Regions from separate parts of the Hydrogenophaga sp. T2 genome, predicted to be linked through region 1. Evidence: predicted binding sites of a transcription regulator. Region 1 holds the regulator's gene; the other holds the start of a gene.
What was found. The regulator HrcA, encoded in region 1, represses chaperone genes, less so after heat shock. The targets are predictions, from matches to a motif close to TTAGCACTCNNNNNNNNNGAGTGCTAA.
Positions count from the first base shown of each region.

Region 2: a site for HrcA is predicted at 11,662-11,688, ahead of groES (co-chaperone GroES). Genes of this name have one in related genera too.

Region 1 is NZ_JBBHZJ010000003.1:8,853-23,794, forward strand. It holds gene WDZ95_RS07085 (sensor histidine kinase) at 1-1,002, shown strand, start outside; gene WDZ95_RS07090 (response regulator) at 999-1,382, shown strand; gene WDZ95_RS07095 (PAS domain S-box protein) at 1,375-3,204, shown strand; gene hemW (radical SAM family heme chaperone HemW) at 3,215-4,435, opposite strand; gene WDZ95_RS07105 (non-canonical purine NTP pyrophosphatase) at 4,432-5,043, opposite strand; gene rph (ribonuclease PH) at 5,040-5,768, opposite strand; gene WDZ95_RS07115 (PP2C family protein-serine/threonine phosphatase) at 5,800-6,702, opposite strand; gene WDZ95_RS07120 (serine/threonine protein kinase) at 6,699-7,709, opposite strand; gene WDZ95_RS07125 (YicC/YloC family endoribonuclease) at 7,770-8,681, shown strand; gene gmk (guanylate kinase) at 8,689-9,309, shown strand; gene rpoZ (DNA-directed RNA polymerase subunit omega) at 9,327-9,530, shown strand; gene WDZ95_RS07140 (RelA/SpoT family protein) at 9,622-11,883, shown strand; gene greB (transcription elongation factor GreB) at 11,888-12,448, opposite strand; tRNA gene WDZ95_RS07150 (tRNA-Arg) at 12,521-12,597, opposite strand; tRNA gene WDZ95_RS07155 (tRNA-Ile) at 12,652-12,728, opposite strand; gene hrcA (heat-inducible transcriptional repressor HrcA) at 12,769-13,779, opposite strand; gene WDZ95_RS07165 (NAD kinase) at 13,871-14,788, shown strand; gene recN (DNA repair protein RecN) at 14,830-14,942, shown strand, end outside.
Region 2 is NZ_JBBHZJ010000002.1:313,511-328,452, forward strand. It holds gene WDZ95_RS05085 (sulfite oxidase heme-binding subunit YedZ) at 1-105, opposite strand, end outside; gene msrP (protein-methionine-sulfoxide reductase catalytic subunit MsrP) at 116-1,108, opposite strand; gene ccsB (c-type cytochrome biogenesis protein CcsB) at 1,203-2,564, opposite strand; gene WDZ95_RS05100 (cytochrome c biogenesis protein ResB) at 2,561-4,705, opposite strand; gene WDZ95_RS05105 (c-type cytochrome) at 4,802-5,416, opposite strand; gene yihA (ribosome biogenesis GTP-binding protein YihA/YsxC) at 5,522-6,232, shown strand; gene WDZ95_RS05115 (lipid A biosynthesis acyltransferase) at 6,254-7,180, opposite strand; gene WDZ95_RS05120 (lysophospholipid acyltransferase family protein) at 7,177-7,998, opposite strand; gene metK (methionine adenosyltransferase) at 8,172-9,356, shown strand; gene WDZ95_RS05130 (PAS domain-containing sensor histidine kinase) at 9,524-11,548, shown strand; gene groES (co-chaperone GroES) at 11,768-12,058, shown strand; gene groL (chaperonin GroEL) at 12,095-13,741, shown strand; gene tal (transaldolase) at 13,825-14,766, opposite strand; gene WDZ95_RS05150 (MurR/RpiR family transcriptional regulator) at 14,831-14,942, shown strand, end outside.

The DNA of each region.
Region 1 (14,942 bases):
GCCAAGGCCTTGTCGAGCCGGCCCGCGCTGGCGCTGCCCGGTGACCCGCAGGTGAAGGCGCTGGTGCGCGACATCGGACAGGGCCAGGCGCGCAGCGACACCCGCCTCTCGGTCGAGGTGCATGCCGACCAGGGCGCCCAGACCCTGGTCTGCGAATGCGCGCCGCGCCCCATCGCCGGCCTGGTGGCCATGCACATCGTGGCCCAGCCGCTGCCAGGGGCAGCGCCCGCCCCGGCCCCCACGGACCCCGCCCGAACCGACCTGCCGCGCGTGATGGCGCTGCTGCGCGACGAACTGCGGCCCGCCATGCAGGCGGTGCTGGACACGCCCGCTGGCGAACCGCGCGATGCCGCGGTGCGCGCGCTCGACGACAAGCTGCAGCGCCTGGGCGACCTGGTCGACGTGTTCGGCGACGAGGTGATGGTGGACGAGGAACGCGTGCTGATGCCGCAGTTGCTCGACGAGGCCGCGCGCGAGATCGCGCCCGCGCTCGAGGCCGCGCACGTGGTGCTGCAGCCCGAAGGCGCGCGCGACGACCTGCCCCCGGTGTACGGCAGCCGCCGCCTGCTGCGGCGCGCGCTGACCGAATGCCTGCGCAACGCGGCCGACCACGCACGCGGCCAGGTGCCACTGAGCCAGCCGGTGGCGGTGCGCGTGAGCTTCCAGGCCAACGGCGCGCACCTGCAGGTGGCCTTGCGCAACGCCGGCGGCGTGGCCGCCCCGGCCCTGAAACAGCAGGCGCAGCGCCCGCTGCAGGCCGTGGCAGGCGTGCCCGATGCGCAGCGCATCGGATTGCCGCTGGTGCAGCGCATCGTGGAGCGCCACGGCGGACGGCTGCGCATCGACGAAGAAGGCGGCGAGCTGCTGGTGCGGGTCGACCTGCCCACGGGCGCGCCGCTGCGCAACCACCACCAGCTGGACCTGCTGCAGGCCCAGATCTACGCCGAAGACCTCTCGCGCCTGCTGGCGCGGCAACGACCACGCCCCAAGGCCCCCGCATGACGCACCGCATCCTCATCGTCGACGACCAGCCCGACATCCGCAAACTGGTCAACCTGACGCTGCAGCACCTCGAAGACGCCGAGCTGCACGAGGCCGACAACGGCATGGACGGCTGGCAGATGGCGCGCCGCCTGCGGCCCGACCTGGTGCTGCTCGACGTGATGATGCCCGGCGAGCTCGACGGCTTCCAGGTGTGCGAGAAGATCAAGAAGGACCCGGAGCTCGGCCCGGGCACCCGCATCATCCTGCTCACGGCGCGCGCGCAGAAGGAAGACCTCGAGCTCGGCGAGCGCGTGGCCTGCGATGCCTACCTCACCAAGGCGTTCAGCCCGCTCAAGCTGCTCGACCTGGTGGACGACCTGCTGAGTCGCCATGGCTGAAGCGACGCAGGCCAGCCTGCGGGCCATTCTCGACACGGCGGCCGACGCCATCATCGGCGCGTCGGACGAGGCCCGCGTGGTCAGCGTCAATCCCGCGGCCGAGCGCATGTTCGGCCGGCCTTCGGCCGAGTTGCTGGGCCTGGCCCTGGGCGAGCTGCTGCCCGGCCTGGACACCGAGCGGCTGCGCGCCACCATGGCCGACAGCATGCTGATGCACAGCACGCAAAGCCGCGTCGGCCAGCTCGAACTGCAGGCCCTGCGCCACGGCGGCACCGCGTTCCCGGTGGAGCTGCTGCTGGGCGAGATCGCCAACGACGCGCACGTGCGCTACACCTGCATCGTGCGCGACCTCACCGAGGCCAAGTTCACCGAGGAGTACCTCGCGCTCTACAGCCGCGCGGTCGACTGCGCGTTGAACGGCATCTGCATCAGCGATGCGCGCAACTACCCGCAGCCGCTGGTGCACGTGAACCCCGCGTTCAGCCGCATCACCGGCTACGCGCCACACGAGGTGCTGGGCCGCGACACCAGCCTGCTCAACGGCGCGCTCACCGATCCGGACGACCTCGCGCTGCTCGCGCGCACGCTGCAGTCGGGCGGTGAGCTGGGCATCACGCTGCTCAACTACCGCAAGGATGGCAGCCCCTTCCACAACAAGCTCTCGGTCTCGCCGGTGCGCGATTCGCAGGGCCGCATCACGCACTACATCCACGTGATCGAGGACGTGTCGGCGCAGATCGAGGTGAAGCAAAAGCTCATCGAGCGCACGGCACGCCTCAACGCCACCTTCGACCTCAGCCCCGACGGCTTCGTGGTGTTCGACGCCAGCGACACCCTGGTGTCGACCAACCCGGCCTTCCAGGCCATGGCCGGTCCGCTGCCGCCCGAGGTGCGCACGCTCGCGGCTTTCGAGCGCTGGTTCGGCGCGCTGTGCGGCGGGGAAACGCCCGCACTCACGGCCGCCGCCACGGGCGCGGCGGCGCCGCGCGTGTTCCAGCTGCAGCAGCCCGCGCTGCGCGTGCTCGAGTGCGAGGTGCGGCGCACCAAGGGGCTGGTGGCGGAGACCTTCCTGTACTTCCGCGACGTGACCCAGCAGCGCGAGGTTGACCGGCTCAAGAGCGAGTTCCTGGCCACCGCCGCGCACGAACTGCGCACGCCGCTGGCGAGCATCCTGGGCTTCACCGAGCTCATGATCCACCGCCGCTACAGCGACGAGAAACGGCTCGACCTGCTGCAGACGGTGCACCGCCAGGGCAAGCTGCTGGCCAACCTGATCCAGGAGCTGCTCGACCTCTCGCGCATCGAAGCGCGCCAGGGCAAGGACTTCCACATCGTGCCCGCACCGCTCACGGACATCGTGCAGGCCGCGATCCAGGACGCGGCGGGCACCGACCTCGCGCGCAGCGTCACCGTGGGCGAGATCCCTGAGGTGCAGGTGCTGGCCGACGCCGCCAAGATCCAGCAGGCGCTGACCAACCTGCTGAGCAACGCCTTCAAGTACTCGCCCGCGGGCGGGCCGGTGGCGCTCACGGCACGCGTGGAAGCCGGCGCCGACGGCGCGGGCGTCGTGGCCATCGAGGTGCGCGACGAGGGCCTGGGCATGACACCGGTGCAACTGCAGCGCGCCTTCGAGCGCTTCTACCGCGCCGACACCTCGGGCAACATCCCGGGCACCGGGCTGGGGCTGAACTTGGTGAAAGAGATCGTGGAGCTGCACGGCGGCACGGTGTCGCTGGACAGCACCTTCGGCCAGGGCACCACGGCCACGCTGCGCCTGCCGCTGGTGGCGCAGCCCGCAGCGGCTTCGCTGTCGGCGGCCTGAGGGCCTGGGCTCAGTCGGGCAAAAAGAGCGACTGCAGGTCGCTCAGGAAATCGAAGCCGCGCTCGCTCGGGCGCACCCAGCCGGCCTCGCGTTCGAGCCAGCCCTTGGCCTGGGCCTCGTCGAGCGCGCGCTGCACGCTCGACAGCGGCAGGCCGGTGTGGGCCATGAAGTCGGCCAGCGCGAAACCCTCGCGCAGGCGCAGCGCGTTGAGCATGTACTCGAAGGGCAGTTGGGCGCGCGGCACCTCGTCCATGGCCGCGAGCGCATCGCCCGCGAGCGCGCGCTCCATGTACAGCCGCGGCTCGCGGATGCGCACCGTGCGCGCCACGCGGTGCGCGAAGCTGAGCTTGCCGTGCGCGCCCGCGCCGATGCCGATGTAATCGCCGAAGCGCCAGTAGTTGAGGTTGTGGCGGCAGGCGTGGCCGGGCTTCGCGTAGGCCGATACCTCGTAGCGCTGCAGGCCGCTCTCGCCGGTGAGCGCGGTGATGCGGTCGAGCATGTCGTAGGCGGTGTCCTCGTCGGGCAGCGCGGGCGGGAACTTGGCGAAGTAGGTGTTGGGCTCGAGCGTGAGGTGGTAGACCGACAGGTGCGGCGGCGCGTACGACAGCGCGGTGCGCAGGTCGGTCTCGAGCTGGGCGAGCGTCTGGCCCGGCAGCGCATACATCAGGTCGAGGTTGAAGGTGTCGAACACCTGCGCGGCCTCGTCGAGCGCGGCGCGCGCCTGGCGGCCGTCGTGCACGCGGCCCAGGGCCTTGAGGTGTTCGTCGTTGAAGCTCTGCACGCCCACCGACAGGCGCGTGACACCGGCCTGGCGGAAGGCGCGGAAGCGGTCCTTCTCGAAGGTGCCGGGGTTGGCTTCGAGCGTGATCTCGGCGTCGGCCTCGAGCGGCAGGCGCGCACGCACGTCGGCGAGCAGGCGGTCGATCGCGTCGGGCGAGAACAGGCTGGGCGTGCCGCCGCCGATGAAAACGCTCACCACCGGCCGGCCCCACACCAGCGGCAGCGTGGCCTCGAGGTCGGCGCGCAGCGCGTCGAGGTAGCGCGCCTCGGGCATGGGCTCGCCAGGCGCGGCGGTGGCGCTCCACTCGTGCGAGTTGAAGTCGCAGTAGGGGCACTTCTTCAGGCACCAGGGCAGGTGGATGTAGAGCGACAGCGGCGGCAGCGCCGTGAGCTGCAGCGTGCCCGGGCGCATCCAGTGGCGCGGGTCGTGCCGCGCGTGGACCTCGCTCATGCCGCGGGCGCGAACCAGCGCTCGCGCATCAGGGCCAGCATGGCGCGTGCGGCCTGGCCACGGTGGCTGTGGTGGTTCTTCACCGCGGGGTCGAGCTGTGCAAAGGTCTGACCCAGCGCGGGGATGAACATCACCGGGTCGAAGCCGAAGCCGTGCTCGCCGATGCGCTCGCGCGCGATCAGGCCGGGCGCTCGGCCCGTGGCCACGAGCGGCTCGGGGTCGTCGGCATGGCGCAGCGCCACCAGCGTGCTCACGAGTGCGGCGCGGCGGTCGTCCACGCCGCGCATCTGCTCGAGCAGCGCGGTCACGTTGTGGTCGTCGCCCTTGGGCAGGCCGTGCTGCGTGGCGTAGTAGGCGGTGTCCACGCCGGGCAGGCCGCCGAAGGCCTCCACGCACAGGCCGGCGTCGTCGGCCAGCGCGGGCAGGCCGCTCAGGCGCGACGCGTGGCGCGCCTTGGCCAGCGCGTTTTCCACGAAGGTGCGGTGCGGCTCGGGCGCTTCGGGAATGCCCAGCTCGGACTGCCGCACGAGCTGCACGCCCAGCGGGGCGAACAGGGCCTGCAGTTCGGCGAGCTTGCCCGCGTTGTTCGACGCCAGGACCAGCTTCATGCGGCCAGCGCGGCCTTCTGCAGGGCCACGAGTTCGGCGATGCCCTTGTCGGCCAGGGCGAGCAGCGCGTCCATCTCGCGGCGCGTGAAGGCCGCGCCTTCGGCCGTGCCCTGCACCTCCACGTAGTGGCCGGCGCCGGTCATCACCACGTTCATGTCGGTGTCGCAGGCCGAGTCTTCCACGTATTCCAGATCGAGCAGCGGCACGCCGCCCAGGATGCCCACGGAGATCGCGGCCACGTGGTCGCGGATGGGCGAGGCGCCGAGCTTGCTGTCGGCGATCAGGCGGTTCACCGCGTCCTGCGCGGCCACGAAGGCGCCCGTGATGGCCGCGGTGCGCGTGCCGCCGTCGGCCTGCAGCACGTCGCAGTCGAGCGAGATGGTGCGCTCGCCAAGCGCCTTGAGGTCGAACACGGCGCGCAGCGAGCGGCCGATCAGGCGCTGGATCTCCTGCGTGCGCCCGCTCTGCTTGCCCTTGGCGGCCTCGCGGTCGCTGCGGGTGTGGGTGGCGCGCGGCAGCATGCCGTATTCGGCCGTGACCCAGCCTTCGCCACTGCCGCGCTTGTGCGGCGGCACTTTTTCTTCGACCGATGCGGTGCACAGCACCTTGGTGTTGCCGAACTCGATGAGCACCGAGCCTTCGGCGTGCATGGTGTAGCCGCGGGTGATGCGCACCGGGCGCAGGGCATCGGCGGCCCGTTGGCCGGGTCGGGAAGCAACCGTCATGGGAAAAACCTCGAGAGAGGAAGCCGAAGGCTCAGGAGTTGCGCGCCGCTGCGGTGCGCTGGATGGCCGCGTTGATCTCGGCGATCGAGCGCTCGATGGCGGCGTCGTCCAGGTCTTCGATGGTGGGGTCGGGTACGCCCGACTGGATGGTGGAGGCGAACACGCCGTCTTCGATGTCGTCGGTGGAGACGCGCGTGCTCTGGTATTCGTCGGCCGTTTCCCATTCCATGGCGAGCACGGTCACGTTGTCGCAGCGCGCGCCGCCGCGGCGCAGCGCGGTCTCGACGAGTTCGGGGATCGCCTGTTCAAGCGGGTGCGCGGCCAGCTCCTTGACGATCTCGTCGTCTTCGACCGTGCCCCAGAGGCCATCGGAGCACAGCAGCACGCGATCGCCCTGCATCAGTTGCACGGGGCCCGAGAGGTCATACACGGGTTTGGCCGGCGAGCCCAGGCAGGTGAACAGGATGTTGCGGTTGATGTGCTCGGTGGCTCGGCCCAGGTGCTGCTGCTGCTCCATGTAGGAGTGATCGCGCGTGCGCGTGAGCAGCTCGCCGTCGCGCACGATGTACAGGCGCGAATCGCCGCAGTGCACCCAGTGGATGTGGCCACGCTCCATCACCGCGGCCACGAGCGTGGTGCGTGGCGTGTCGAGCATGCCCTTCTCGGCGGCGTAGCGGATGATCTGGTGGTGCGCGGCCATGAGCGCGCTCGAGAGGAACTCGGGCACCTCGCGCACCGTGGGGTTGGCGGCCTTCTGGAAGTACGCCGACAGCGTCTGCAGCGCGAGCTGCGCGGCCATGGCGCCTTCGGGGTGGCCCCCCATGCCGTCGGCCAGCACGAACAGGCCGGACTCGCGCGTGTACGCGTAGCCCATGCGGTCTTCGTTGCGTTCGCGGCCGCCCTGGCGGCTGATCTGGTAGACGGAAAACTTCATCGAAACTTGGTGCCCACGTCGGTGGATTTGCGCAGCAGCGACTTCTGCTTGTCCGAGACGATGTTGTCGAACTGCAGGCGCATTTTCTCGGCGACGGTGAGCTTGGTGTAGCTGCGCTCGGTCTCGCGGCTGAGCTCCTTCTGCAGCGCGAACACCGATTGCGGGCGCGACAGCGGATCGAGCGACATGCACCACTCGACGACCTCGATCAGATTGTCGGAGTACACCCCGCGCAGGCGCGACAGCGCGAGCGAGAGGCGGTCTTTCTCGAGGCGCTGCGGCGCGTCGTTGGGCGGGTAGCCCTGCATGCTCGCGTAGATGCAGGCGCCGATGGCGTAGATGTCGGTCCACGGGCCCATGGACGAATCGCGGCGGTACATCTCGGGCGCAGCGAAGCCGGGCGTGTACATGGGGCGGATGAAGTTGCCCTCTTTGCTCAGCACCTCGCGCGCGGCACCGAAGTCGATCAGCACCGCGCGGTTGTCGTCGGTGACGAAGATGTTGGCGGGCTTGATGTCCAGGTGCAGCATCTTGTGCTGGTGCACGATGCGCAGGCCGCGCAGCACCTCGTCATAGAGCGAGCGGATGGTCGATTCGCGGAAGACCTTCTGCTTCTTGAGCTCGCGCGCGGTGATGATGAACTCCTGCAGGGACGAGCCCTCGAGGTAGTTCATGACCATGTAGACGGTTTCGTTCTCGCGGAAGAAGTTGAGCACGCTCACCACCGACTGGTGCGAGATCTGCGCGAGGGCGCGCCCTTCTTCGAAGAAGCTCTTGAGGCCCAGGCGGTAGAGCGAAAGTTTTTCGGGCTGCACCTGCGGCAGCAGCTCGCCGGGCGCGCGCGAGGCCAGCGACGACGGCAGGTATTCCTTGACCGCGACCTGCTGGCCTTCGGTGTCGACCGCGAGGTAGACCACGCCAAAACCGCCGGCAGCGAGTTTGCGAACGATGCGATAGCCGCCGATCACCGTGTCGGGCGGCAAGGGTGCGGGTTTGACCTTTGACATAATTCGATCGGTTTCCGAAACGCCCCGTTTTGGACCTCCAACACCGACCGGCCCAGAGCGATGGCAGTTTACAGCATGACCGGATACGCCACCGCCCAGCAAGGCGGCGCATCCCCACCGGCCGCCCACGATGCGGGACCATCCGTCGGTGTCGAAATCCGCTCGGTCAACAGCCGCTTCCTCGACCTCACCTTCAAGCTGCCCGAAGAGCTTCGCGGCGCCGAGCCCGTGCTGCGCGAACAGCTCACGCAGGCGCTCAAGCGCGGCAAGGTCGAATTGCGCGCCTGGTTCGAGCAGCGCGGCGACGCGGGCACCCGGGCGCCGTCGAGCGCTGAACTGCAGCGCCTGGTGAGCGCCCAGGACGCGATCCGCGCCTGGCTGCCCCAGGCCGCCCCGCTCTCGGTGGCCGAGGTGATCGGCCTGAGCGCGCGCGGCACGCCGCTGCCGGCCGACGCGCAAGACCGCGTGGCCGCCGTCGCGGCGAGCGCCATTGCCCAGCTGATCGAGGCCCGGGCCCGCGAAGGCGCGCGCCTGGCGGGCATGCTGCACGACCGCACGGCCCAGCTGCGCACGCTCGCCCGGGCCGCCGAACCCCTGATTCCCCAGCTCGTGACGCAGCAGCGCCAGCGCTTCCTCGACCGCTGGAACGAAGCCCTGGGCGCCGACGCGAGCGGTGCCGTGGCGAACAGCGAGGTCGCGCGCGACCGGGCCCTGGCTGAGGCCACGGCCTTCGCGATCCGCATCGACGTGGCCGAAGAGCTCACCCGGCTCGCCTCGCACCTCGACGAGATCGACCGCCTGATCCAGCGCGGCGGCGACATCGGCAAGCGGCTCGATTTCCTGATCCAGGAACTGCACCGCGAAGCCAACACCCTGGGCTCGAAGTCCTCGAGCCTGGAGCTCACGCGCATTTCGGTCGACATGAAAGTGCTCATCGAACAGATGCGCGAGCAGGTGCAGAACCTTGAGTGAATCCCCGATGGAATACCCCGGCAACCTGTTCGTCGTCGCCGCGCCCAGCGGCGCCGGCAAGTCCAGCCTCGTGAAGGCGCTGATGGAGCTCGACTCGCGCGTGCAGCCCTCGGTCTCGCACACCACCCGCGCCCCGCGCGGCCAGGAGGTGCACGGCCGCGAGTACTACTTCGTGAGCCAGGACACCTTCGACCAGATGGTGCTCCAGGGCGGCTTCGTGGAATGGGCGCAGGTGCACGGCAACCGCTACGGCACCTCCAAGCAGGCGCTTGAGCAGCGCATCAAGCAAGGCGCCGACGTGATCCTGGAGATCGACTACCAGGGCGCGATCCAGGTCAAGCGCATCTTCCCGAATGCGGTGCTGGTCTTCATCCTGCCCCCGAGCTGGGAAGAGCTGCGCTCGCGCCTGGAGCGCCGCGCCGAAGACAGCGCCGACGTGATCGAGGTGCGGCTGCAGAACGCCGCCAACGAGATGGCCCATGCCAAGGAATTCGACTTCGTTATAATCAACGAGCTTTTCGAACGGGCCTTGTTCGACCTCAAAGCCATCGTTCACGCGCAGCGCCTCAAATACGCGGCCCAGCGCAACGCCCGCAGCGACACCTTCCGGGCCCTCAACATCACCTGAATTTCCGGAGCCCCGCCATGGCACGCATCACCGTTGAAGACTGTCTGGAAAAGATCCCCAACCGCTTCCAGCTCGTGCTGGCCGCGACCTACCGCGCCCGCATGCTGAGCCAGGGCCACTCGCCCAAGATCGAGAGCAAGAACAAGCCGGGCGTGACCGCCCTGCGCGAGATCGCCGAAGGCAAGGTCGGCCTCGAGATGCTCAAGAAAGTGCCGGTCTGAGCGACCCGCGCTCCCGCTGAAAGGCACCGCGACGCGGTGCCTTTTTGTTTGGATCTCCGGGCCGATCTCGGTGGCGCGCTACAGTTACAGGATGATGTCTCCCGTCGACGGCACCCTAGCTCCCCCGCCCCACGACGCCGCCAGCGCGGCGGCGAGCGCCGCGGCGGCCAGCTTCGCCGCCTTGCTGGGCAAGCTCGACTACCTCGGCGCGCACGACATCGAGAGCATCCGCCAGGCCTACCGCTTCGCCGACGAGGCCCACCTGGGCCAGCTGCGCAAGAACGGCGACCCCTACATCACCCACCCGATCGCGGTCGCGGCGCAGTGCGCCGAATGGAAGCTCGACGCCCAGGCCCTGATGGCCGCGCTGATGCACGACGCGATCGAAGACTGCGGCGTGACCAAGCAGGAACTCGTGGAACGCTTCGGCGCACCGGTGGCCGAACTGGTGGACGGCCTCACCAAGCTCGAGCGGCTCGAGTTCTCGTCGCGCGAGCAGAACCAGGCCGAGTCCTTCCGCAAGATGCTGCTGGCCATGGCCAAGGACGTGCGGGTCATCCTGATCAAGCTCGCCGACCGCACCCACAACATGCGCACCATGGGCGACATGCCGCGCAGCAAGTGGCAGCGCATCAGCACCGAAACGCTCGAGATCTACGCGCCCATCGCCCACCGGCTGGGCCTGAACTTCACCTACCGTGAGCTGCAGGACCTCTCGTTCCGCTTTCTGCACCCCTGGCGCTACGAGGTGCTGGCCAAGGCGCTGGAGCGCGCCCGCAGCCGCCGCAAAGACCTGATCGCGCGCGTGCAGCGCGAGCTCGAAGACGCTTTCGCCGCGCACGGCATGCCGGTGCGCATCCTGGGCCGCGAGAAGACGCTCTACTCCGTCTACCGCAAGATGGACAGCAAGCACCTGTCGTTCGCGCAGGTGACCGACATCTACGGCTTTCGCATCGTCGTGCCCGAGCTCACCGACTGCTACACCGGCCTGGGCCTGCTGCACCAGCTCTACAAGCCGCTGCCCGGCAAGTTCCGCGACTACGTGGCCATTCCCAAGCTCAACGGCTACCAGTCGCTGCACACCACGCTGGTGGGGCCGTTCGGCACCAACATCGAGTTCCAGCTGCGCACCCACAGCATGGACGTGGTGGCCGAATCGGGCGTGGCCGCACACTGGCTCTACAAGGCCAACGAACCGGGCAGCGACACCTCGCAGCGGCTGGGCACGCAGTGGCTGCAGTCGCTGCTCGACATCCAGCAGGAAACGCACGACGCGAGCGAGTTCTGGGACCACATCAAGATCGACCTCTTCCCCGACGCGGTCTACGTGTTCACGCCCAAGAGCAAGATCCTCGCGCTGCCGCGCGGCGCCACGCTGGTCGACTTCGCCTACGCCATCCACAGCGACGTGGGCCACCACGCCGTGGGCGGCCGCATCAACGGCGAGCAGCGCCCGCTGCGCGCCGAGCTCTCCAACGGCGACGTGGTCGAGGTGATCACCGACGACAAGGCGGAACCCAACCCGGCCTGGCTCTCGTTCGTGAAAACCGGCCGCGCGCGCTCCAAGATCCGCCACCACCTCAAGGCGATCGCGCAGGAAAAATCGCTCGAGCTCGGCGAACGCATGCTGGGCCAGGCGCTGCGCTCCGAAGGCATCGCGCAACTGCCGGCCGAAGACGGCGAGCACGCCGCGGTCTGGGACAAGCTGCTGCGCTTCACCGGCAGCAAGAACCGTGCGGAGCTGCTGTCCGACATCGGCATGGGCCGGCGCATCGCGAGCATGGTGGGCAAGAAGCTCGCGGTGCTGCTGGCCGAGACCGGCCTCAAGCCCGACGCGGTGCTGATCAGCCGCGAGCGCTACGACACCGGCCGCGAAGAAACCCTTTCGCAAGGCGTGGTCACGCTCGACGGCAGCGAAGGCATGTCGGTGCAGTACGCGCCCTGTTGCCGCCCCATTCCGGGCGATCGCATCGTGGGCTACCTGGGCCGCGGCGAAGGCCTGGTGGTGCACGCCGAAGACTGCCCCACGGCCCGGCGCCTGCGCGGGCGCGACGCCGAGCGCTTCATCGAGGTGGAATGGGCCGACGAGCCCGTGCGCTCGTTCGATACCACGGTGGTGGTGACGGTCACCAACGGCAAGGGTGTGCTCGCGCGCGTGGCCTCGGCGATCGCCACGGCCGAGGCCGACATCACGCACGTGGACATGGGCGAAGACCCCGCGCAAACGGCCACCGACATCCGCTTCTCGGTGGCGGTGCGCGACCGCCAGCACCTGGCCGACGTGCTGCGCAGCCTCAAGCGCACGCCCTCGGTGATCAAGGCGCAGCGCTACAAGGCCACCCCCAAGCCCTGAGCGATCAGGCGCCGGGCGCGGGGTAGCGCACCTCGAGCACCTCGAGCTCCTGCAGGCCGCCGGGCACCGCAAGCTTCACCACGTCGCCCACGCGCGCCTTGAGCAGCGCGCGCGCCACCGGCGAGACCCAGCTCACCTGGCCCTGGGTGTTGTCGGCCTCGTCGGTGCCCATGATGGTCACGGTGGTCTCGCGGCCGGTTTCGTCGGCATAGGTCACGGTGGCGCCGAAGAAGACCTGGTCGTTGCCGTGGTGCAGCGAGGGGTCGACCACCTCGGCGATCTCCAGCCGCTTGGTGAGGAAGCGGATGCGCCGGTCGATCTCGCGCAGGCGCTTCTTGCCGTAGAGGTAGTCGCCGTTTTCCGAGCGGTCGCCGTTCTTGGCGGCCCAGTGCACGGCCTCGACCACCTTGGGCCGCTCCTCGTCCATCAGCGTGAGCAGCTCGCGGCGCAGGCGTTCGTAGCCCTGGCGCGTGACGTAGTTCTTGCCACCGGGCGTGGCGATGGCGGCCCCGCCATCGGCGTCATCGTCGTCGTGCTCGGTTTCGCGGGTGAAGGCCTTGCTCACGGAAGAACCCAACAGGTGAAGCGAGGGGGCAAAGAAAAAGCCCTGCAGCTTGTGGCTGCAGGGCTTCTATGGTGGCGCGGCTGGCAGGAATCGAACCCACGACCCCTTGGTTCGTAGCCAAGTACTCTATCCAGCTGAGCTACAGCCGCGAAGCCTTGAAGTATAGCAGCATTTTTTCGCGTTTCTTTTGCTGCACCCCTTTTTGGTAGGCCGTGTTGGGCTTGAACCAACGACCAAAGGATTATGAGTCCTCTGCTCTGACCAACTGAGCTAACGGCCCGGGAGCGCGCGATTGTAGGTGCGCGTGCGTGCGCGCCGCCTCACTCGGTGTGGCTGAGCGCGTTGCTCACGAGCTTGGCCGTCACGTCCACGATCTGGATCATGCGGTCGTAGGGCATGCGCTGCGGGCCGATCACGCCCAGGGTGCCCACCACCTGGCCGTCGACCTCGTAGGGCGCGGTCACGATGGACAGGTCTTCAAAGGGCACGACCTGGCTTTCGCCGCCGATGTAGATGCGCACGCCGTCGGCCTGGGTGGACACGTCGAGCAGGCGTACCAGCTGCGTCTTCTGCTCGAAGAGGTCGAACAGGCGGCGCAGGTTGCCCAGGTCGCTGCTGAATTCGCTCACCGACAGCAGGTTGCGCTCACCGGCCACCACCACCTCGTCCTGCTCGGCCGGTTGCGCGCCGATGTCCACCGCCTGCTTCATGAGGTCGGCGATCTCGCCGCGCAGCGCTTCCAGTTCGGTCTTGAGGCGCTCGCGCACGGCCTCGATGGTCAGGCCCGCGTAGTGCGAGTTGAGGAAGTTCGAGGCCTCCACCAGTTGCGACTGGCTGAAGTTGGCCTGCGTCTGGATGATGCGGTTCTGCACCTCGCCCTCGGGCGAGACGATGATGACCAGCACACGCCGCTCGGACAGGCTCAGGAATTCGATGTGGCGGAACACCGAGGCGCGCCGCGGCGCCATCACCACACCCACGAACTGCGACAGGCTCGACAGCAGGTGCGCGGCCTGGCTGATCACGCGCTGGGGCGACTCGATGCCCGGCGCGGCAATGGCCGAGACGGTGGGGATCTCGTCGCGCCGCACGGTGAGCATGGTGTCCACGAACAGCCGGTAGCCGCGCGCGGTGGGAATGCGCCCGGCCGAGGTGTGCGGGCTGGCGATCAGGCCGAGCTCCTCGAGGTCGCTCATCACGTTGCGCACGGTGGCGGGCGAGAGCTCAAGCCCCGCGGCCTTGGCTAGCGTGCGCGAGCCCACGGGTTGGCCGTCGGCGATGTAGCGTTCCACCAGCGCCTTGAGCAGCAGCTTCGAGCGATCGTCCAGCATGCCGAAGATTCTACGGAAGGCCTCTCACGCCGCGTTCATGGCAGGGGAATGCACGGGGCATATCGCCATGGGCCTATGTTGTAATTTGCGCATGAATGCCCCCCACCTGCCGCGCGCCCTTGCGCCCAAGGCCCTTCGCCCGCTGCGCTTCGAGCAGGTGGTGATCGTGGGCAAGTACCAGGCGCCCGGCGCGCGCAACGCGGTCGAGGAGATCGCGCAGTTCCTCATGGCCGAGGGCTGCGATGTCTCGCTGGAGCTGCAGACCGCGCTCAACACCGGCATCACCGATCACCCCACTATCGACGTGGCCGGCATCGACTGCCACACGCAGCTCGCGCTCGTGGTGGGCGGCGACGGCACCTTGCTGGGCATCGGCCGCCAGATGGCGCGCCACGGCGTGCCGCTGGTGGGCATCAACCAGGGCCGCCTGGGTTTCATCACCGACATTCCCTTCGACAGCTACCGCGAGGTGCTGCGTCCCATCCTGCGCGGCGAGTACCAGGAAGAGGCGCGCAGCCTCATGGCCGCCAGCGTGTGGCGCGACGGCCGCTGCGTGTTCGAGGCCACCGCGCTCAACGACGTGGTGGTCAACCGCGGCGCGGTCGCCAGCATGATCGAGCTGCGCGTGGAAATCGACGGCCACTTCGTGGCCAACCAGCGCGCCGACGGCCTGATCATCGCGTCGCCCACGGGCTCCACCGCCTATGCCCTGTCGGCCGGCGGCCCGCTCATGCACCCCGACATCGGCGGCTGGGTGATGGTGCCGATCGCGCCGCACACGCTGTCCAACCGGCCGGTGGTGCTGCCCTCTCACAGCGAGATCGCGATGGAGATCGTGGCCGGCCGCGACGCCAGCGCGAGCTTCGACATGCAGTCGTTCGCCAGCCTGCTGCACGGCGACCGCGTCGTGGTGCGACGCTCCGAGCATTCGCTGCGCCTGCTGCACCCGGTGGGCTGGAACTACTTCGACACGCTGCGGCGAAAACTGCACTGGAACGAAGGGGCCTGAGCGCCCGGTGACAATCGCGCTGTTCATTCACCGCCCTTGCCATGAGCCTTCGCCGCATCGCCCTGCGCGACTTCGTCATCGTGCCCTCGCTCGACCTCGAACTGGCCGCCGGCTTCGGCGTGCTCACGGGTGAGACCGGCGCGGGCAAGTCCAT
Region 2 (14,942 bases), on a different contig from region 1:
CACCGCGGCCCAGACCAGCCACACGAAAGGCAGCAGCCACAGCGTGAACACCAGCGGCTTGGCCAGGGGATGCAACAAGGCCCGCTGAAGGGCCGCGCGGTCCATGGTGCGGGGCTCAGTAGAACTTCTTGAGGTCCATGCCCGCGTAGAGCTGGCCCACCTGCGCCTCGTAGCCGTTGAACATCAGGGTCTGTCGGCGCTTGGCGAACAGGCCCCCGCCGTCTTCGCCGATGCGGCGCTCGGTGGCCTGGCTCCAGCGCGGGTGCGACACCTGCGGGTTCACGTTCGAATAGAAACCGTACTCCTGCGGCGCCGCCACGTTCCAGGCCGTCTTGGGCTGCTGCTCGGTGAAGCGGATCTTCACGATCGATTTGCCGCTCTTGAAGCCGTACTTCCAGGGCACCACGAGCCGAACCGGCGCGCCGTTCTGGTTCGGCAGCACCTCGCCGTACATGCCGAAGGTGAGCAGGGTCAGCGGGTGCAGGGCCTCGTCCATGCGCAGGCCTTCCACATAGGGCCAGGTCAGCACGTTCGAGCGCAGACCGGGCATCTGCTTGTCGTCGGCCAGGGTCACGAACTCCACGTACTTCGCGCTGCCCTGCGGCTCCACGCGTTTGATGAGTTCGGCCAGCGAGTAGCCCTCCCACGGAATCACCATCGACCAGCCCTCGACGCAGCGCAGGCGGTAGATGCGCTCCTCCATGGGCGCCAGCTTGAGCAGGGCCTCGAGATCGAAGCGGCCCGGCTTGTTCACCAGCCCCTCGACCTGCACGGTCCAGGGCTGCGGCTTGAGCGTCTTGGCGTACCGCGCCGGGTCTTCCTTGTCGAGGCCGAACTCGTAGAAGTTGTTGTAGCCCGCCGCGTCTTCGTAGCGCGCGGGTTTTTCCACGGTGGTGCCGCCGGGTACGGTGCTGGGCTTGCCCGGCAGGGGGGCGAGTTTGCCCGGACGGGGCACCGTGTTCTGGGCCCAGGCGTCGCGAGCGGCCCAGGTGGCGCCGGCGGCGGCCGCCGCGAGCAGCCATTGGCGGCGTTGCAGGTAGGCCGAGCGCGGCGTGATGTCGCTGCTGGTGGGGTGGACGAAACCGTTGTCGGACGTGCGGATCAGCATGGCCTTGCCTCCAGAAATGACACGGGCGCGGAAGATGCCGCGCCCGTTGGCGGATCGTTGCTTCGATCCGCCAGAGTCTCGCTGGTTTCCGCGATCAGAGTTCGCCGTAGCTGTGCAAACCCGACAGGAACATGTTGACGCCGAGGAAGGCGAAGGTGGTGATGGCCAGACCGACCAGCGCCCACCAGGCGGCCACGGTGCCGCGCAGGCCCTTCATGAGGCGCATGTGCAGCCAGGCCGCGTAGTTGAGCCACACGATCAGCGCCCAGGTCTCCTTGGGGTCCCAGCTCCAGTAGCCGCCCCAGGCCTCGGCGGCCCAGAGCGCGCCCAGCACGGTGGCGATGGTGAAGAAGGCGAAGCCGACCGCGATGGCCTTGTACATCACGTCGTCGAGCACCTCGAACGAGGGCAGGCGCTCGGCGATGCGGCGGCGGCCGAACATGATGGTGCCCACGATGAGCGCCGACACGCCAAAGTAGACGAACCAGTAGCTGCCGCCCTTCTCGGCCGCGCTCTGGCGGAACACGATGGGCTCGAAGCACAGCACCACACCCAGCAGCCACAGCGGCGCAAGCTTGTACCAGCGCGTCTCGCCCGCGGTCTGCTTGATGAGGTAGGCGAAGGCCAGCATGGCCGCGATCGCGAAGGTACCGTAGCCGATGAAGTTCGCGGGCACGTGCAGCTTCATCCACCAGCTCTGCAGCGCGGGCACCAGCGGCTGGATCTCGTGCGCTTCGCGCACCACCGTGTACCAGAGCAGGAAGCCCACGGCCGCGCTCACGATCAGCATCGAGAACGCGCCCATGCTGCGCGTGGCGTAGCGGTCTTCGTAGTACAGGTAGAAGGCCGCGGTCATCCAGCAGAACAGCACGAACACTTCGTACAGGTTGCTCACCGGGATGTGGCCGATGCCGGGGCCGATCTGGTGGCTTTCGTACCAGCGCACGAGCGAGCCGATGAGCGCCAGGCCGATGGCCACCCAGGCCAGGCGCGAGCCCATGGCCTCGAAGGCCGCGCCGGCGCGCGTGAACATGCCGATCCAGTAGAAGGCCGTGCTCATGAAGAACAGCACGCTCATCCAGAGGATGGCCGACTGGCTCGAGATGAAGTACTTGAGCAGGAACACCTGCTCGCTGCGCGCGAGATCGGCGCCGCCACCCGGCGCCTGGTAAAGCCAGATCGCCAGCAGCGCCAGCGCGCCGACGACCACCGTCAGCAGGCGCAGCGGGCGCCAGAACCAGCCGAGCCAGACCAGGCTGGGCACGGTGCCCGCGAGGATGGCCTTTTCATAGCCGTCCATGGCGCTGCCATAGAGCGCGAAGGCCGCGACACCGGCCGCGAGCACGAGCGCGGCAAAGAGCCAGTCCCACACGTCGCGGCGTGCGAAGTAGCCGGGCTGCAGGCCGCCGCCGGCGGCGGCCTTCTTGAGATCGATGGTCTGGGTGGCGGTGTTCATGGTTTCACCTGCAACAGCTGGGTCTTGAGCAAGTCGAATTCGTGGTCGGCGTCGAGCGTCTTGCGGTTGGTCGACAGGGCCAGGCTGGCCTGGGCGCCCTGCGCGTTCGGCGCGAGCCACACCCACACGCGGCGTTCGCGCACATAGAGCATGGCAAAGACGCCCAGGATGAGCAACAGGCACCCCAGGTAGACGATGGTCTTGCCGGGCGCGCGCGCGACCTGGAAGACGCTGGCCTGCACGTGGGTGAAGTCCTTGAGCGTCAGCGCCATGGGCGCCGGGTAGAAGAAGCTGTCGGACAGGCTGATGACGGCCTGGGTCATGAAGCGCTGGGTGGCGTCGTCGCGCGGCAGCGGCGCCAGGCCGGCCTTTTCACGGCTGAGCTGCAGCAGTTCGAACAGGGTGCCGTTGAGGATGCGCACCAGCACCTCGCTCGCGCGCTCGCGTTCATCGGCCGGCACGCTGGTTTCCAGGAAGGCCGACACCGCCTGCAGGCCGCCCTTGAGCTCGCGCGGCGGCTGGCCGTTGCCACCGGCCGCGGCCTCGGCAGGCAGGCGCTCGGCGCCCGCGAACAGCGCGAGCGCGCGCGTGGCCGACGCCGCCAGCGCCTGGGCCAGGTCGGTGCGGCCGCTCTCGACCGATTGCACGGCGTAGCGGCGCACGGCCTCGGCGCGCAGCTGGGGGTCGTCGAGCGCCGCGCGCAGGCGGGCGAAGCCGTCCATGGCATCGTTCTCGTCGGCCGGTACGCGCAGGTAGCGGAACGGGTCCTGCGGCGTTTCGCGCAGGCCCAGCAGGAAGACGCGCTGACCGTCGAGCTCCACCGGGAGCATGTAGTTGTGGTACTCGATCGCCTGGCCTGCGCTGTCGCGCAGCTTGTAGGTCACGCTCGGCCCCACGTTGCGCAGCGTTTTTTCGGTGGTGGTCTTGTGCGCCGAGCCCAGCCGGCTCTCCACCGCCTCGCGCAGGTCGACCTTGCGCACGTCGGTGCCACCGCCCGCGTTGCCCGCGAAGTTCTCGACGTTGATCACGCGCAGCGCGGTGTATTCCAGCGTCATCTGCTGGTCGCCGTTGCTGAGCTGGGTCGAGCCGCCGATGGTGCCTTCGACCTCGAAGGGCCGGGCGCCGCGCGTAAAGGGCACGGCCTGCAGCTTCACGCGCGAGCCGCCGTCGTCGAAGCTCGACTGGTAGATGGCGATGCCGCGGTGGAACACCGGGTGGTTCACCTCGACACGCGCCGGAATCTGCTCACCGGTCTCGCGGTCGTGGATCACGATCTCGCTCGCGAACAGGCGCGGCATGCCGGTGTCGTAGTACTCGACGATGAACTTCTTGAGCTCGACCGAGAACGGCAGCTCCTGCAGCAGCACGCCGCCCGGCTGCGAAAGGATCGCGGTGCTCGATGCCGTGCCTTCGGTGACCAGCAGGTTGCCGCGGAAGGTGGGGTTGCTGGTGGACAACCGGTGCTGGGCCGGCACGTCGGCGATCATGCCGCCGCCCTCGAAGATCTGTTTGCCGTTGAACCAGGTCTGCGCGCGCACCATGAGGTCGCCGTCGAGCAGGCCGCCCACGCAGACCAGCACGATCGCGCTGTGCGCGGCGATGTAGCCCCACTTGTTGGCCGCGCCCTTCTTGGCGGCCACCATCCAGCCCTCGCCCTGGGGCGTGGTGCGCGACTGCAACCGCACCTTCCAGCCCGCGCCCAGCAGTTGCTGTCCGATGCGGTGCGCCGCGGCCTGCGGTGCCTCGGCCAGTTCACCCTGGGCGCGGTGCGGGAAGGCCTTGAGGCTTTGCTCGCGGATGTTTTCCTTGTAGGCCTTGAAGTCGGCCAGGATCTTGGGCGTGTTGCGCGCGATGCACAGGCTGGTGCTCACCACCAAGAAGGCCAGGATGAGCAGGAACCACCAGGCGCTGTAGACCGTGAACAGGTGGGCCGAACCGAACACCTCGGCCCAGAACGGCCCGAACTGGTTGACGTAGTTGTTGTACGGCTCGGCCTGCTTGACCACGGTGCCGATCACCGAGGCGATGCAGATCACCGTGAGCAGCGCGATGGCAAAGCGCATCGACGACAGCAATTCCACCAGCGCGGCCCAGCGGCGCGAGCCGTTCTGCAGTTCCAGGCCTTGGGTCGATGCGGTCATGGGATGAAGGGCGAAGAAAAAAGGCGCTTGCGGAGTTCGCGAAGCGCCTTGTTCTGATGCGGTTGCGCGGCGCCGGTTCAGTGACCGGCGAAAAAATCAGCGCAGGCCGGCAATGTAGTCGGACACCGCCTTGATCTCGCGGTCGGTCATCTTGGCGGCCACGTCGCGCATCTGCGCGTTGTTGGCACGCGTGCCGTTGCGGAAATGCTCAAGCTGGGTCTTGGTGTAGTCGGCGTGCTGACCCGACAGGCGCGGGTACTGCGACGGGATGCCGGCGCCGTTCGGGCTGTGGCAGCCGGCACAGGCGGCGATACCACGGTCGGCCAGGCCGCCGCGGTAGATGCGCTCACCGAGCTTGACGAGCTCGGGGTCCGACGCGAAGCCCGGCGCGGGCTTTTGCGAGGCCAGCCAGTGGGCCACGTTGCGCATGTCGTCGTCCGACAGGCCGGCGGCCATGCCCTGCATGATCGCGTTGGCACGCTTGCCCGACTTGTATTCCTGCAGTTGCTTCATCAGGTACTCGGGGTGCTGGCCCGCGAGCTTGGGATTGGCCGGCGTGGTCGAGTTGCCGTCGGCGGCGTGACAGGCCACGCAGACGTTGCCGTAGGTGGCGGAACCCTTGGCGAGGTCCGGCTTGGCCGCCTGCGCGTGCACGTTCAGGGAAAGGGCTGCAGCGGCAGCGGCCATCAGGAAGGAGACAGGCAATTTCATGTCGGGGCGTGCGTCGCGGGCGGACGGGTTCGGTGTGTGGGGACGATCGAGGCTCGGCCGGTCAAAACCCAACGATTTTACAATGCGCCACCAAGCCTGCCTCAGATGACCCACCACTCCACTCCGGCCCCCAGTGCCGACGCCCGCCTGGCCCACGCGTGGTTGCACACGGCGCGCTTTCTCACCACCGCCCCGACGCTGGAGACCCTGCCCGCGCTCGAGGTGCCCGAATTCGCCTTCGTGGGCCGCTCCAACGCGGGCAAGTCCACGGCGATCAACACGCTGACGCAGCAGAAACGGTTGGCGTTCGCCTCGAAAACGCCTGGCCGCACCCAGAGCATCAACCTGTTCACCCTGGGCAAGCAGGGCGTGACCGACGCCGTGCTTGCCGACCTGCCCGGCTACGGCTACGCGGCGGTGCCGCGCGAGGCCAAGCTGCGCTGGCAGCGCGTGATGGCCAATTACCTGCTGACCCGCCCCAACCTGCGCGCAGTCGTCATGCTGGTCGACCCGCGCCTGGGCCTGACCGAACTCGACGAGGCGCTGCTCGAAGCGATCCGCCCGCGCGTGCAGGACGGTCTGAAGTTCCTCGTGCTGCTCACCAAGGCCGACAAGCTCACCCGCACCGAGGCCCACAAGGCGCTGTCGATCGCGCGGCTGCAGACCGCCGGCGGCGAGGCCCGGCTGTTCTCGGCGCTCAAGAAGCAGGGCCTGGACGAGGTGGCGGTGCTGCTGCGGCAATGGGCACTCGAAGCCCCCGCGGCGCCCGCCGCCGCCCCCGCGCCGCCAGACGACGAGCCCCCGGCCCTGGACTGACGCCGCGCCGCGCGGCGCGTGTCAGACCCCGATGTAGAACGGCGGCTCGCCCGGCGGCCGCGTCTTGAAGCGCTTGTGCACCCAGTAGTACTGCTCGGGCATGGTGCGGATGAAGCCTTCGAGCTGGCGGTTCATCTCGGCGGTGTCTTCTTCCACCGTGCCGCCCGGGTAGCCCTGCCAGGCCGGCAGCACCGTGACCTCGTAGCCCTCGGGCACCAGGCGGGTGAGCACCGGCACCACCTGCGCCTTGCCCAACCGCGCCAGGCGAGGCAGCGAGGTGACGGTGGCCGCGAGCACGCCGAAGAAAGGCACGAACACGGCGTCACGCTCGCCGTGATCCATGTCGGGCAGCAGGTAGAGCGGAAAACCGTCGCGCACCGCGGCCACGATGGGCCGCAGGCCCTGGCGCTTGTTCACCACGTGCGGCTGGCCGAAGCGCTGGCGGCCGGCGGCCATCCAGCGGTCGATGTCGGCGTTGAGCTGCTCGGCATACACCGTGCAGAAGCGCCGCGGCAGCTTGGCGGTGAGTGCGAGGCCGCCCGCATCGAGTCCCACGAAATGCGGTGCGAAGATCACCGTGGGCGTGTTGCCGTCGAACACGGCCAGATCGCCCTTGAGCACCAGACGGCGCTTCACCACCTCGTCGGGCGCTTCCCAGAGCCAGCTGCGGTCGAGCCAGGCCTGGGCGAAATACACGAAATGGCGGCGCACTGCGGCATCGCGCTCGGCCTCGGACTGTTCGGGAAAACAGGCCGCCCAGTTGGTGCGCGCGATGCGCCGGCGCCGCCCGGCAACGGTGTGCAGCACCTGGCCCAGCACCCAGCCCAGCGCCCGTACCCACGACAGGGGCAGGCGCGCGAGCACGCGCATGAAGCCGATGCCCAGGCGCGCGCCCAGGCTGGCGGGGGGATCGTCGAGGGACGGGGCGTCTTTCGCGGGTTCGGTCATCGGCGAGGCGCCTTGTAGCGGTCGTACGACCAGAGGTACTGGGCGGGCGATTCTCGCACCAGCGTTTCCATGGCGGCATTGACCACCCGCGCCGCCGCTTCGGGCTCGGCGGGCAGCGGCTGGCCGAGCGGACGCACGTGGATCACGTAGCCGCGACCCCAGGGCAGGCGCTCGCCCCAGCTCAGCAGCACCACCGCGTCGGCCGAGCGCGCGAGGCGGGCCGACAGGGTCATGGTGTAGGCATCGCGGCCGAAGAACGGCGCCCAGACCCCGAGCCCCTGGGGCGGCACCTGGTCGGGCAACAGGCCCACGGCCTCGCCCGCGCGCAGGGCGCCGATGAGCTGGCGCACCCCGGACAAGGTGGTGGGGGCCGTCTGCAGGCCGGGGCGCTCGCGCGCCCGGTCCACCAGCTCGCGCAGCCAGGGCTGGCGCGAGGGCCGGTAGAGCACGGTCATGGGCCGCCGGGCGCCGAAGCGCGCGGCATAGGCTTGGGCCGTGACCTCGAAGCAGCCCAGGTGCGGGGTGAGGAACAGCAGGCCGCGGCCCGCCGCCTGCGCGGCCTCGATGTGTTCGACGCCGCTCCAGCGCCAGGGCACGGGCGCGCCCAGCCACAGGCGCGGCAACTCGGTCACCAGCCGGCCCGCGTGGCCGACCGAGCGCAGGGCCACGGCCAGCGGCTGACCGGCCTGACGCGCATTGGCCAGCAGGCGACGGCGGTAGGTGGGCGACAGCGCGAAGCTGAGCCAGCCCAGCAGCAGGCCCACCGCGTGCAGCACGGCCAGCGGCAGGCGCGCGCCCGCGGAGAACAAGAGACGGATCAGTGTGGCCAAGAGAACAAAGGGGCCCTGTGAGGCCAGACGGGCGCTGCACTAGAATCGCGCCATCGCCGAGTTGATGAACTGATTGCGGGGCGATTCACAAATACCGCTAAAGCGTTCGCCGACTTCTGACAGACCGGCAACGCCGATCACGACAACCTTCAGGAGTTTAAATGGCGAGCGATTTCCTCTTCACGTCCGAATCCGTGTCCGAAGGCCACCCCGACAAGGTGGCCGACCAGATCTCCGACGCCATCCTCGACGCGATCTTCCAGCAGGACCCGCGCAGCCGCGTGGCCGCCGAAACGCTGACCAACACGGGTCTGGTGGTGCTGGCCGGCGAGATCACCACCAACGCCCACGTCGACTACATCCAGGTCGCGCGCGACACCATCAAGCGCATCGGCTACGACAACACCGAATACGGCATCGACTACAAGGGTTGCGCCGTGATGGTCTGCTACGACAAGCAGTCCAACGACATCGCCCAGGGCGTGGACCACGCGAGCGACGACCACCTGAACACCGGCGCCGGCGACCAGGGCCTGATGTTCGGCTACGCCTGCGACGAAACGCCCGAGCTGATGCCCGCGCCCATCTACTACGCGCACCGCCTCGTGGAGCGCCAGGCCCAGCTGCGCAAGGACGGCCGCCTGCCCTTCCTGCGGCCCGACGCCAAGAGCCAGGTGACCATGCGCTACGTCGACGGCAAGCCGCACAGCATCGACACCGTGGTGCTCTCCACCCAGCACTCGCCCGACCAGAGCGAGACGCCCACCAAGATGAAGGCCAGCTTCAACGAGGCCATCATCGAGGAGATCATCAAGCCCGTGCTGCCCAAGGAGTGGCTGCAGAACACCAAGTACCTGATCAACCCCACGGGCCGGTTCGTCATCGGCGGTCCGCAGGGCGACTGCGGCCTGACCGGCCGCAAGATCATCGTCGACACCTACGGCGGCGCCTGCCCGCACGGCGGTGGCGCGTTCTCGGGCAAGGACCCGTCCAAGGTCGACCGCTCGGCCGCCTACGCGGCGCGCTACGTGGCCAAGAACATCGTGGCCGCCGGCCTGGCCAAGCAGTGCCAGATCCAGGTGGCGTACGCCATCGGCGTGGCGCGCCCCATGAACGTCACGGTCTACACCGAAGGCACCGGCGTGATCCCCGACGAGCAGATCGCCCAGCTCGTGCAGGAACACTTCGACCTGCGCCCGAAAGGCATCATCCAGATGCTCGACCTGCTGCGCCCGATCTACTCCAAGACCGCTGCCTACGGCCACTTCGGCCGCGAGGAGCCGGAGTTCACCTGGGAAAAGACCGACAAGGCCGCTGCCCTGCGCGCCGCCGCCGGCCTGAAGTAAGTCGAATCACTGCCTGAAAGGCCCCGCCGGCGCGAGCCCGCGGGGCCTTTTTTCGTGGTTTTCATCCCTTCGTCCATGAACGCAAGCGAGCGCTGAATTTTTCCGGGCGTGCGCCGATATGAACGCACAAGTCCTTCTTCGCCTGCGCAGAACCCGCCGGAGCTTTCATGGAACTCGACCTGTCCTTCACCGACATCGGCTGCGAATCAACCCCCGGCCAGGACCCCTTCGACCAGGTCCCGGGCGGCCTGCTCGCGCTGGACGCGCATCTGCATTGCGTGCGGGCCAATCGCACGCTGCTGAACTGGCTCGGCCACAGCGGCGCGGGCGCTGACGCGCTGGCGCATGTGATCGAACCGGCCGACGCACAAAGCCTCGAGCAACTGCGTGCCCACGTGGACGCGCTGCGCCAGCGCGGCGAGGCCCCACCGCTGGATCTCGCCCTGCGCAAGGCCGACGGCGCCGTGTGGCAGGCCCGGCTGCAATCGGCCGCGGTGTTCGACGGCCAGGGCCACTTCCTGCACAGCAGCACCCTGGTGCAGCCCGCGCCCGCCCCCGCGGCTGCCGCGGGCGGCGCGCCCACGCCCACCGAGGCCCTGCTGCGCAGCATCACCGACCGCATTCCCGCGCGCCTGGCCTACTACGACAAGGACCTGGTCTGCCGCTTCGCGAACGCAGCGCACGCCGGCCGCTACGGCAAGACGCCCGAAGAAATGGTGGGCTCGCACCTGAGCTACGTGGTGCGCCCCGAGGTGCTGCACGAGATCCTGCCGCGCGTGGCCGCGGCACTCAGCGGCCAGCCGCAGAGCTTCGAGGCCGAGCGCCAGGACGCCTCGGGCCAGCGGCACTACTACGAGATCCACTACCTGCCCGACCAGCAGGGCCATGAGATCAAGGGCATCTTCATCGAGCTGCACGACATCAGCGAGCGCCGCCGCACCGAAGAACTGGTGCTCAACGCCAACCGCGACCTCGAAGAGCGTGTGCGCGAGCGCACCACCGAGCTGTTCGAGAGCGAGCAGCGCTACCGCCTGATGGTGGACGCGCTGCAGGACTACTGCGTCTACTTCATCGACGAGCAAGGCCGCATCACCGAGTGGACCGAGAGCGCCCAGCGCCTGCACGGCCACAGCAAGGCCCAGGTCACGGGCAAGCCCTTCGGTTCGCTCATGAGCGCCGACAACGCGGGCGAGGACGAGATCGACATCCAGCAGGTGCTGCGCCTGGCGAAGTCGCACGGCCAGTGGGAAACCCGCGGCTGGCGCCTGCGCGAGGACGGCACGCGCTTCTGGGCGCACAGCGTGGTGACCGCGCTGCGCAACCAGCAGGGCGAGCTGCGCGGCCTGTCGTGCATCACGCGCGACATGACCGCCGCCAAGAACCTCGAGGACGTGATGAACGACCTCAACCGCGAGCTCGAGAAACGCGTGGCCGACCGCACGCGCCAGCTCGTGGCCGCCAACAAGGACCTCGACGTCTTCTCGCACATGGTCTCGCACGACCTGCGCGCGCCGCTGCGCCACATCGCCAGCTTCACCTCGCTGCTGCAGGAGCAGATCGGCGAGTCCGACGACCCGATGGTGCAGCAGTGCCTGCAATCGATCGGCAAGTCGAGCAAGCGCATGGGCGTGATGATCGAAGGCCTGCTCGAATACGCGCGCCTGGGCCGCGTGGCGATCGAGTCGCAGCCGGTGCCGCTGAGCCCGCTGCTGCACGGCGTGATCGCCCACCTGCGGCAGGAGAACACGCAGCGCCAGATCGACTGGGTGATCGACACCGACCTGCCCATGGTGCGCGGCGACGCGATGCTGCTGGCCCAGGCCTGGGGCAACCTGCTCGACAACGCGGTGAAGTACACGCGCAAGCACCCGAACGCGCGCATCGAGGTCGGCTGCAAGGTCAACCCGGTGGGCGGCCACATGTTCTACATCAGCGACAACGGCGTCGGCTTCGACCTGGAGAAGGCGCACAACCTGTTCGTGATGTTCCAGCGCCAGCACCACTCGATGGACTTCGAGGGCAACGGCACCGGTCTCGCGCAGACGCAGCGCATCATCGAGCGCCACGGCGGCCGCATCTGGTGCGAAACCGCCCCCGGCCGCGGCTGCACCTTTTACTTCACGCTGCCCTTCGAAGGCACCGGCCCGGCCACCGAGTTCACGCCCTCGGCCCTGGCCGCCTTGAGCGCCTGAGAACCGCCGACGACCCCAGACAGGGCCCGGGACATCCCGGGCCCATTTTTTTGGGGCGTGCCGGCCGATCGCCATTGCCGCGATCTTGAAATCGACACACATCGGCCCCATGATTAGCACTCGCCAGCGCTGAGTGCTAACATTCGCGCCCGCGTCCCGGCCCCCGGGTCGGGACCCCCTTTTTCCCTCCACCAACATTCTTCCCATTCAGGAGATGCAATGAAACTTCGTCCCCTCGCCGATCGCGTGATCGTCAAGCGCGTCGACAGCGAAACCAAGACCGCCTCCGGCATCGTCATCCCCGACGCCGCCGCCGAGAAGCCCGACCAGGGCGAGGTCGTGGCCGTGGGTCCGGGCCGGACCAACGACAAGGGCGAAACCAAGGCGCTGACCGTGAAGGTCGGTGACCGTGTCCTGTTCGGCAAGTACAGCGGCCAGACCGTCAAGGTCGACGGCGACGAGCTGCTCGTCATGAAGGAAGACGACCTGTTCGCGGTCGTCGAGAAGTAAGCCCTCCCCCTTTATCGCTATTCAGGAGTCTGAAAAATGGCAGCTAAAGACGTAGTTTTCGGCGGCGAAGCCCGCGCCCGCATGGTCGAGGGTGTGAACATCCTGGCCAACGCCGTGAAAGTCACCCTGGGCCCCAAGGGCCGCAACGTGGTGCTCGAGCGCTCCTTCGGCGCCCCCACCGTGACCAAGGACGGTGTGTCCGTGGCCAAGGAAATCGAGCTCAAGGACAAGCTGCAGAACATGGGCGCCCAGCTCGTGAAGGAAGTGGCCTCCAAGACCTCCGACAACGCCGGTGACGGCACCACCACCGCCACCGTGCTGGCCCAGGCCATCGTGCGCGAAGGCAGCAAGTACGTGGCCGCCGGCCTGAACCCCATGGACCTCAAGCGCGGCATCGACAAGGCCGTCGCCGCCCTGGTGGAAGAGCTGAAGAAGTCGTCCAAGGCGACCACCACCAGCAAGGAAATCGCCCAGGTGGGCTCGATCTCCGCCAACTCCGACGAGTCGATCGGCAAGATCATTGCCGACGCGATGGACAAGGTCGGCAAAGAGGGCGTGATCACCGTGGAAGACGGCAAGTCGCTCGACAACGAACTCGATGTCGTGGAAGGCATGCAGTTCGACCGCGGCTACCTGTCGCCCTACTTCATCAACAACCCCGAAAAGCAGGCCGCCCTGCTGGACAACCCCTTCGTGCTGCTGTTCGACAAGAAGATCAGCAACATCCGTGACCTGCTGCCCACGCTGGAGCAAGTCGCCAAGGCCGGCCGTCCGCTGCTGATCATCGCCGAGGAAGTCGAAGGCGAAGCCCTCGCGACCCTGGTGGTCAACACCATCCGCGGCATCCTGAAGGTTGTGGCCGTCAAGGCGCCTGGCTTCGGCGACCGCCGCAAGGCCATGCTCGAAGACATCGCCATCCTCACCGGCGGCAAGGTCATCGCTGAAGAAGTGGGCCTGACGCTCGAGAAGGTGACCCTGGCCGACCTGGGCCAGGCCAAGCGCGTGGAAGTGGGCAAGGAAAACACCACCATCATCGACGGCGCTGGCGCCGCGGCCGACATCGAGGCCCGCGTCAAGCAGATCCGCATCCAGATCGAAGAAGCCACCAGCGACTACGACCGCGAGAAGCTGCAAGAGCGCGTGGCCAAGCTGGCCGGCGGTGTGGCCGTGATCAAGGTCGGTGCGGCCACCGAAGTCGAGATGAAAGAGAAGAAGGCCCGCGTGGAAGACGCGCTGCACGCCACGCGTGCCGCCGTTGAAGAAGGCGTGGTGGCCGGTGGTGGCGTGGCCCTGCTGCGCGCCAAGCAGGCCGTGGGCGACAAGCTCAAGGGCGACAACCCCGACCAGGACGCCGGCATCAAGCTGGTGCTCAAGGCGATCGAAGCGCCCCTGCGCGAGATCGTGGCCAACGCCGGTGGCGAGCCGTCCGTGGTGGTCAACGCCGTGCTGAACGGCAAGGGCAACTACGGCTTCAACGCCGCCAACGACACCTACGGCGACATGATCGAGATGGGCATCCTGGACCCGACCAAGGTGACCCGCACCGCGCTGCAGAACGCCGCCTCGGTGTCCTCGCTGCTGCTGACGACCGAAGCCATGGTCGCCGAAGCGCCGAAGGACGACGCTCCCGCCCCCGCCGGCGGCATGGGCGACATGGGTGGCATGGGCGGCATGGGCATGTAAGCCCCGCCCGGCTTCCCGGCCAACAAAAAACCCCGCGAGCGATCGCGGGGTTTTTTTATGGGCCACGCTCGCAAGCGGCGGGCTCAGACCATCAGCGCTTCGAGCTTGATCGCGTCGGCCACGAAGGCGCGAATGCCTTCGGCCAGCTTCTCGGTGGCCATCGCGTCTTCGTTGAGCGCGAAACGAAAGCCCGCCTCGTCGTAGGCCACCGCGGGCAGGTCGAGCGCGCGGGCCGCGTCGGCGTCGAGCGCACGCGCGAGCGGCGCCTCACTCGCGGCCAGTTGCGCGAGCAAGTCGGGGCTGATGGTGAGCAGGTCGCAACCCGCAAGCGCAACGATCTGGCCCACGTTGCGAAAGCTCGCGCCCATCACCTCGGTGCGGATGCCGTGGCGCTTGTAGTGCTCGAAGATGCGGCGCACCGAGCGCACGCCGGGGTCGTTCGCGCCCGCGTTGGCGGCCTCGTCCCACTGGGCGCCGGCCTGCTTCTTGTACCAGTCGTAAATGCGGCCCACGAAGGGCGAGATGAGCTGCACGCCCGCCTGGCCACAGGCCACGGCCTGGGCGAACGAGAACAGCAGCGTGAGGTTGGTGTGGATGCCTTCGCGCTCGAGCTGCTCGGCCGCGCGAATGCCTTCCCAGGTGGCCGCGACCTTGATCAGCACACGGCCGCTGTCCACGCCCTCGGCGCGGTAGAGCGCGATGAGTTCGCGCGCGCGTGCCAGCGTGGCCGCGGTGTCGAAGCTCAGGCGCGCATCGACCTCGGTCGACACCCGGCCCGGGATCAGGCTCAGGATCTCGCAGCCGAAGCGCACCAGCAGGCGGTTCATCAGCGCCACCTTGTCGGCGCTGCCGTGGCGCGCGATGGCCTGGGCCAGCAGCGGCGCGTACTCGGGCTTCTGCACCGCCTTGAGGATCAGCGAGGGGTTGGTGGTGGCGTCCTGCGGGGCATAGGCCGCCAGCTGCTTGAAGTCGCCGGTGTCGGCGACCACGGTGGTGAACTGTTTGAGCGCGTCGAGCTGGTTCATGGGCGCATTATCGCGACCCGCCGGTAATAAAATTTCAGCCCATTCGTCCACCGGGTTCCACGCCATGCTCGATCGCATCAAGGCCTCCCTGCCCTCGCTCGCCCCGGCCGAACAGCGCGTGGGCCGGCTGGTGCTGCAAGACCCGCGCAGCTTCGCGAGCCTGCCCGTGAGCGAGC